2 regions of the Synechococcus sp. NOUM97013 genome follow, and region 2 is predicted to be linked to the other one. Evidence: riboswitches for the same ligand, from Rfam matches in the RefSeq annotation. Region 2 holds a riboswitch; the other holds the start of a gene.

Region 1 (3,575 bases), 1.1 Mb from region 2:
CAGATCGTTGGCGTTCTGGATGCTGGAGTAAGTCGCAGCCAGGCCCCACTGCTCAGCCGCATATCCGATCTGAACGGTGCCAGTGCCAGCTGCTCCATCAGTGGCGATCCCACCGTCTTGTGGGTTTGAGTTCGCCCCATTGGCAGCCACGTAATTGGCACTGATTGCCCATCCGTTCTTCTGCCACCACAGGCCAGCACCAGCGCCCAGATTTTTGTTGTATGCGCCAGGTGCTCCAGCAAGGGTGAGCACATCCAAAACTGTGCTGGCGGGGTAGAGACTGGGCCAGATGGCGAGCATGTCTTCCTGCCCGACACGGCCGCCGACGGTGAAGGTGACGTCACCGAATGGGGCTTGATAAAAGAGGCGATCAATCCCCACAACATTCGGTCCACCTTCCTCTTGAAAGGCCACTTCCAGCGATGACAAACTGCTGGGACCGGCTCCACCAAAACTGTTGGAGTCACCGTCAAAGTTGCCGCTCCGCAAGGTGGCGCGCAGCAAGTCTTTCCCGGTGAAGCTGGTGTCCAGGTTCAGCTGCAGGTCGTAATTGAACGTAGTTGCACCGAAGATCTGCTTGTTGTCATCCACCAGCAAATCGGCGCTTCCACTGAAGGTGTTGGCACCAACAACAAAGTTGACGGCTCCATTCAGCTTGGTGGTGGTGGAGAACTGGGTTGCTTCCAGTTCGCCAACGCGGGCTTCCAGACCGTCCACGCGGCCCTTGAGGATGGCGAGCTCCTTTTCGAACTCCTTCATCAGGCGCTTCAGCTCATCGGTCACTTCGGTGACGCGGTCGAGACAAGCGTTCAGCAGTGCGGCCGCTTCAAAGCGGGTCATCGCACGGTTGCCGCGGTAGGTGCCGTTGGGATAGCCAGCGACGCAGCCGTAGCGCTCGATCAGGTTGCTCAGAGCCTGATAAGCCCAGTCCGTCGGATAGACATCAGAGAACTGAGTGATGCTGGTGACCTGCTCGAGGCTGCTCCCTGAAGAGCTCGAGGCGTAGTCGGCAACACCGGCAACGTTGACTTCAGTCGCACCGGCGGCCACAGGAGCCAGAAGACCCAGGGCAGCGGGAGCAACCAGCAGTTGCTTGAAAAGTTTCATTTGTAGGTATAAAAAAAAGCCCCAGAGGTGATCTCTGAGGTCAAAAGCTGTGAAACGACCTGCTCGTGATCAGTCGATCAGGGCCACCCAGGCAAAGGCCATGCCGATGCCCATCCAGATGCCGGCACCAAGGCGTTGCCCCTGGGCACCAATGCGCTCCAGCAAGGACTGGGACCAGCTAGTCACCACCAGCAGCAATGCGCCTTGGCCAATCAGCAGACCCAGGAAATAGGTCGCCAGAGGGGTGGGTTCGGCACCCACAATCGTGCTGCCCAAGAGAAAACCGTGCAGGGCCACCAACGGCAGCAGCCAACTGGCGGAGGCCACGGTGAGAGCCATCAAACCCTCAACAACCAGGCTGAGCGACACCAGAGCTTCCGCCCAGGGAGCCACGGCATCCGGCAGGGGAATGAACTGCGACACAACACTCCCGCCCAGGCCAGCGGCCAGCAGAGGAATCACCCAGGCTCGGGGACGTTGCAAGCCGATGAAAGCGATGGCCAGCAGAAACAGCAGATGATCGGGACCCAGCAGGGGGTGGCCAATGCCACTCAACAAACCCTGCAGAGCCGAAAGGTCTGTGCTGTCTCCCATGCCGAACGGGTGATGGGCATGGACCGGGTTGAACAGGGAAAGGGTGAGCAATCCCGCAATGGAGATCACACCAGCCCTCAGCATCGGGCTGGCTTTGGTCAAAGCGTTCATACGATCCGCGTCGTTTGGAATCCTGGCGGGCGTTCTGACTGACATCGGTGGAGAGCCGACGTTTCACAGCTGCGGGACAGTGACGGATTCGCACCGTTCTTTCCCCGTTTCCTCCAGCGGCTGATCCCCGCTGAAACCAGACAGCTCACGCTACTGGTCGCTCCATCGAGCGCTACTCAGCCCCACAAAAACTCCAGATTGGTGATCGATCAGGAGCTCGTTGGGGTGTCGGGTTTGAATTGCACCACCAGCTCCTCTAAAGCATTCACCAGCCAGCCCTGTGTTGTTCCTGGCTGATGTGGTCTCACTGAGCAGGAAACCGACACCGCTGCCTTTCGCCAGGTGCTGGCAAGTCGTCCGCCTGTGCCTTGGCCTTGGGTATGCGCTTGGCCATGGTGCTGTGGCCTGGCTACAGCCCTGATCAGGCAGCCATTGCCGAACACGGCAGTGGAAAGGCGTTGGCGGTGCATCTGGGCATCACCAGCAGCAACCCTGCACGGTGGATCTCAGACCACCGGCGGCGAATCAAAAATCCCTGGAATCCTGAAACTCGAGCGTCCCTACGGGGGGCTTTTTTTGTATCTATCGGACTGGCGGTGGACACCGACGCCAGCCCAGTCAGAACTTCCACTGAGCTTCAGATTTGACGCGGCGAATCGATGCTTTTATCCCGCTTTCTGGGTAGAGAGCCTTGATCGCTGAACGTTCTGAACGCTTCCACCTGATGCAGTACAGGAGGGGGGAGTACGTCCTCAATCGTTTGAAGGCACAGATGGCGGTCAAAAAAGTTGTGAGCTTTACCTACCGAGGTGTTGCCTACGAGAAGCAGCTCTAAACCGGGTGCATTTGTAGTCAACGCACTGGTGGTGAGCACCGTCGCCAAACTGAAGCGTTGCCAACAAAAGCCCATGCTGGGAACCGCCACGACCAACGTCGAGAGGACGTTTCTGCGCGGTGTGGCGGATCTGGAAAGGCTTGAGGGCCCATGGCTTGATGGCCTGGCCACCGGTGACCCCGAGGTGGCAGAGACAACGGTGCGACTGTTGCTGGCCGACCTGACCTGGAACAGCAAAAGGCTGATGGCGGCGATGGTGCTGGATCGCCTGGACGTGGCGTTGACCAACACCCGACTAGATCTCCACGACGATGTCCACACCCTCGGGATGTCCACCGGGAAGTCCCAGACCCCTGAGCACTAAAAAAGGCGACCTCCGAGATCGCCTGTCCTGGAATGTTTGAGGGGGCCTTCCAGCCCCCGCGGGTCAATTGGGTGATAAGGCTGACCTCACCCCATCTCCCTTATTGGGTCAGGCAGCAACAGGGGCTGCTTGACGGGAGAAACGAACGATGTTGTTCGCAGTTACGGGTTTGCTCTCACCGAGCAGGCTTCAGTCACCCTCCTCATGCCCCGTCGAAACCATTGCAGCCCCATGAGGGGGGAATGGAGCTGAGCGGAATCGAACCGCTGTCCGAAACACTGGTGTGGATCACCTAGTCCGGAAAACCGGACCCTGTCATTCTGACAGCAGTGGAGACCGGGAGCACAGCCGTTGGGTCGTGAAAACCGGATCTCCGCAGTCGCCGTGCTGCCCCAGGGGTTGGAAAACGCTGGCTGCGAGGAGCTTCAAGCCCTTGGCGCTCATGACGTGCGACCCCTCCGACGTGCTGCCGCCTTCCAGGCCGACATGGCCTGCCTCTATCGGCTGCACCTGCAGGCCCGATTGCCGTTCAGGCTGCTGCGCCAGATGGCCCGTTTCCCCTGT
Region 2 (3,575 bases):
AGAAATTCATGGTGAACTCGCCGCCTGAGCAATTCATTTCATCGAGATTTCGCCACTTCGACACTTGACGGGTTGTCGTCACCCGGGTTGCACCGATGAGCTCGCCAAGACGGTCATGGGTGAGGCGAAAGGGCAGCTGGAAACAATCGCTGCAGCGCTTACCCAACCGGTTCACCAACAGAGCGAAGAGTGCATGAAGACGCTTTTCAGCTTGACCGTAATGACGAATGCGAAGCAGCTGAAGCGTCCACTCATTCACAGCATCCATCCCAACCTCCTGATCGGAGGCGGCACTGCGAGCAAGACGCAGATCCGTCAAGGCCTCCACGCAGATGCCCTCACTGCAGAGACGATCGGTACGCAACCGATCTCCTGCCTGGAGGAAAGCCAAAGTCATGCCCTCGGTGTCCTCACAGGGGCAATACACCCTGCAAAAACCCTCGTGCACTTCAAGGATGCTGCCCTGACCCGCCGATGCCGGGTCGATCAGCACGGTCTGATGCCGCGGCATGGACATCAGCGCCACGGGAGCGTCAGGCAGAAATCGGTAGGCCGAGAGGGTCATGGATGACAGGCATCCTGCTATTGAGAATCGAGTGCAACTATAGAGGGAAAACGGGGCTTGCTGCAAGCGATTCTCAGCAGCAGTTGCAATAAGCGCACAGCCAAGCCCCCCTGACAGCAACACAAACGCGTGATCTATGCATGGGCACAGGCATCTAAATGCAAGGCCTGCTGCGGGATTCGAACGACAAAGCTGCTGCAATCGCCCTGTCAAACCGCATCCACTCCCAACCCCACAACATCAAAGAATCGAAACGCTCAACAGGGCGCTTCTCGAGTGCTTCTGTCCCTGAAGACCCAATCCGCAGCCAGACGGAGAGCGTTGGTGGGCCATTCGTTCTCAACAGCGATGAGACCACCTGAGCAGCATCACCCCAGCGAAGAGCTGGGCACGCGCTGATCGCAGCAGCCCAACCAACTCCAAAACCAATCGAAGCGGTCAACATCAGGATTCTTAAGTCGTTCAAGAATCAAAAAAAAGAAAGGTGATTTCATCACCAAGACGAAGCAATTCATGAGCCGTAAATCAAAAATCCCTGGAAATCAAGACTGCAACAACGACAGCTAGTCATCGCGATAAAAAGAAAAGAAGAATTTGATGCCGAGCCATCGTGCTACAAGTGTCTGTCTGGTTTCAGCGGGGATCAGCCGCTGATGGAAACGGGGAAAGCACGGTGAAAATCCGTCACTGTCCCGCAGCTGTGATGCTCCCCCATTGGTGGAGAAAGTCAGAACGCCCGCCAGAAATACAACTCGACGAGGATCGACTTGCTCTCTTTGCATGCACCCAAGACCTTGAAAAGGGTCAGCGCCATTGCACTTCCTGTTGTGCTGGCTGCATCACTTGCCGCTCCCGCAAGCGCTCATCACCCCTTTGGCATGGGTGACAGTGCCAACCTGTCGGCTTGGCAGGGGCTGCTGAGTGGCATTGGCCATCCCCTGCTGGGCCCTGACCACCTGCTGTTTCTGGTGGCCATTGCCTTCATTGGTCTGAAGCGCCCCCTGGCCTGGGTGCTGCCCCTTCTCGCCGTGGGCCTATTCGGCAGTGTGCTGTCGCAATTCGTTCCTCTTCCTGAAGCCATCGCACCCTGGGCAGAAGCCCTGGTGTCCCTGAGTCTTGCCGCGGAGGGCCTGATTGCACTGACGGTGCTTTCCGCAGCATGGCTGCTGCCGCTGATTGCCTTGCACGGCTTCCTGCTTGGCAGCACGATTGTGGGGGCTGAAGCCACACCCCTCACCACGTATTTCCTTGGACTTCTTCTGGGGCAGGGAGCTCTGCTGCTTCTCGTCACCGCTTGGTCGAAAGGGCTAATTGAACGCTTGGGAGTCCAGGGTCAACGCCTTGGCGCCGGCATCTGGATTGGTATTGGCTTGGCGTTTTCCTGGGTCGCTCTCGTCGACTGACGATTACATCCATCCAACGGATCAGAGATCACTCAAAAGTCCTGCCAACGGGTGTTGGCAGGACTTTTTTGCGTCCGACGCGCCTTCCAAACGAAATGAATGCTGAACACTTGCACCCACACACACACCAGGGCAAGCAACCATCAAAAACCAACTTTTAAAACCGAGTCAGACAAAGCAAACTATCCTTCCAGACCCATCAAGCATCAACAAAAAACCTCGATCAACCCCATCAAGAGGTCAATCGAGGTCGCGTCTCTTTAAGCAGTCGAGTGACTTAAAAAGTCACGGGAGTTCAATCACCAAATCAAAAATATGGCGGCAATCAGAATGCAATCGTGACGCCTGTACCCACATGATGCTGGAAGCCAACGCCCCATCCTGAACCACCCTCAGTGCTGTAAACGGGTTCCCAATGAGCGAAGAGAACAACATTTTCAGCCACTGGATATTCCAACTCAATCTCACCACCCCAGTCAGTGCGCTGAGACAATCCTGAATAATCACCAGGCATGTAGAAGCGAGGACCACCGGACAGGGTGATGTTCAGAAGGTCGATGTTGAAACCAAATCCAGGCCACAGGTCGGTGTAGTTCCCGATGTAGGTGCCATCCGATTCCCAGCCCGTGCGGTTTTCAACCGACACAAAAACACCGTCAATCACATCCTGAAGACCATCACCCAGAGCGAAATTCACATCGCCATCGCCAAAGGCGTAGACCACCTTGGCACCCACCTCATTTTTCAGACCAGTGCCGAAATCCTCGCCTTCGCCAGTGACGTAGTAAGGCATCCAGGCGAGGGATAACTCCAAGCGGTCGTTGGGTTGGTATCGGGCTTGGAGATACCCCTTGATGTCCGTGCGACGGAATGGAGCCCCTGATCCATGGCCATGGCCTGCATGACCCGCGTGGTCGTCATGGCCATCGTCGTGATCCTCGTGATCATCATGCTCTTCCGCATGATCTTCATGCTCGTCGTGATCCTCGTGGCCTTCGTGATCACCATGTTCTTCCGCATGGTCTTCATGCTCGTCGTGATCGTCGTGGTCGCCATGATCGCCCGCATGTTCCTCATGCTCCTCGTGATCATCGTGGCCTTCGTGTTCATCACTGCCTTCGTGAGCATCGTGATCGCCGGACTCCACGTGAACACGGCCATAGAAATGTTCCGCTTCTCCCCAGACAAGCGCAGGGCCAAGAGACGCTTCAATGGCGAAACTTCCCTCATTGGGAAGCCCCCACTCCAAAACAACACCGAATTGCCCATCGATGGCGTAATGCTCAGGGTGCCCCTCCAGATTGTTCTCAAAACCTCCATGCCCCTCGATCGTCATCACAGGAATGGCACGAAACTCTCCGGGAGGCAAAGGCTCTTCGCCGCCGGCGGAACCATGAGCACGAACCTGCTGGAGAGCTGAATCTCCGGCTGCAAGCAGGGCCAAAAAAGAGGCAGCTTTCAGCAACTTGAACTTGAAGCTGTTCATCACAAAAGAGGGGGAGAAGTGGTGGGTTTAAAAGTGCTCTTTAGTCAGCGAATCGCAGACCAGCGCTGTTGAAGCTGCGCTGCAGCTTGCTGGTCACAGCGTCCTCCCTGAGCCACCACGA

The links. Region 2 has a riboswitch for cobalamin ahead of SynNOUM97013_RS05185 (HupE/UreJ family protein). Riboswitches for the same ligand answer to the same signal wherever they lie in the genome.
Region 1: another riboswitch for cobalamin. It lies ahead of SynNOUM97013_RS11215 (HupE/UreJ family protein); the one in region 2 lies ahead of SynNOUM97013_RS05185 (HupE/UreJ family protein).

The regions. Positions count from the first base shown of each region.
Region 1 is NZ_CP047941.1:2,050,809-2,054,383, forward strand. It holds gene SynNOUM97013_RS11210 (iron uptake porin) at 1-1,107, opposite strand, end outside; gene SynNOUM97013_RS11215 (HupE/UreJ family protein) at 1,177-1,812, opposite strand; cobalamin riboswitch at 1,819-1,968, opposite strand; gene SynNOUM97013_RS11220 (hypothetical protein) at 2,187-2,459, shown strand; gene SynNOUM97013_RS11225 (hypothetical protein) at 2,721-3,011, shown strand; gene SynNOUM97013_RS11235 (class I SAM-dependent RNA methyltransferase) at 3,363-3,575, shown strand, end outside.
Region 2 is NZ_CP047941.1:997,016-1,000,590, reverse strand. It holds gene SynNOUM97013_RS05190 (Crp/Fnr family transcriptional regulator) at 1-565, opposite strand, end outside; cobalamin riboswitch at 1,177-1,324, shown strand; gene SynNOUM97013_RS05185 (HupE/UreJ family protein) at 1,444-1,968, shown strand; gene SynNOUM97013_RS05180 (hypothetical protein) at 2,294-3,454, opposite strand; gene SynNOUM97013_RS05175 (metal ABC transporter substrate-binding protein) at 3,499-3,575, opposite strand, start outside.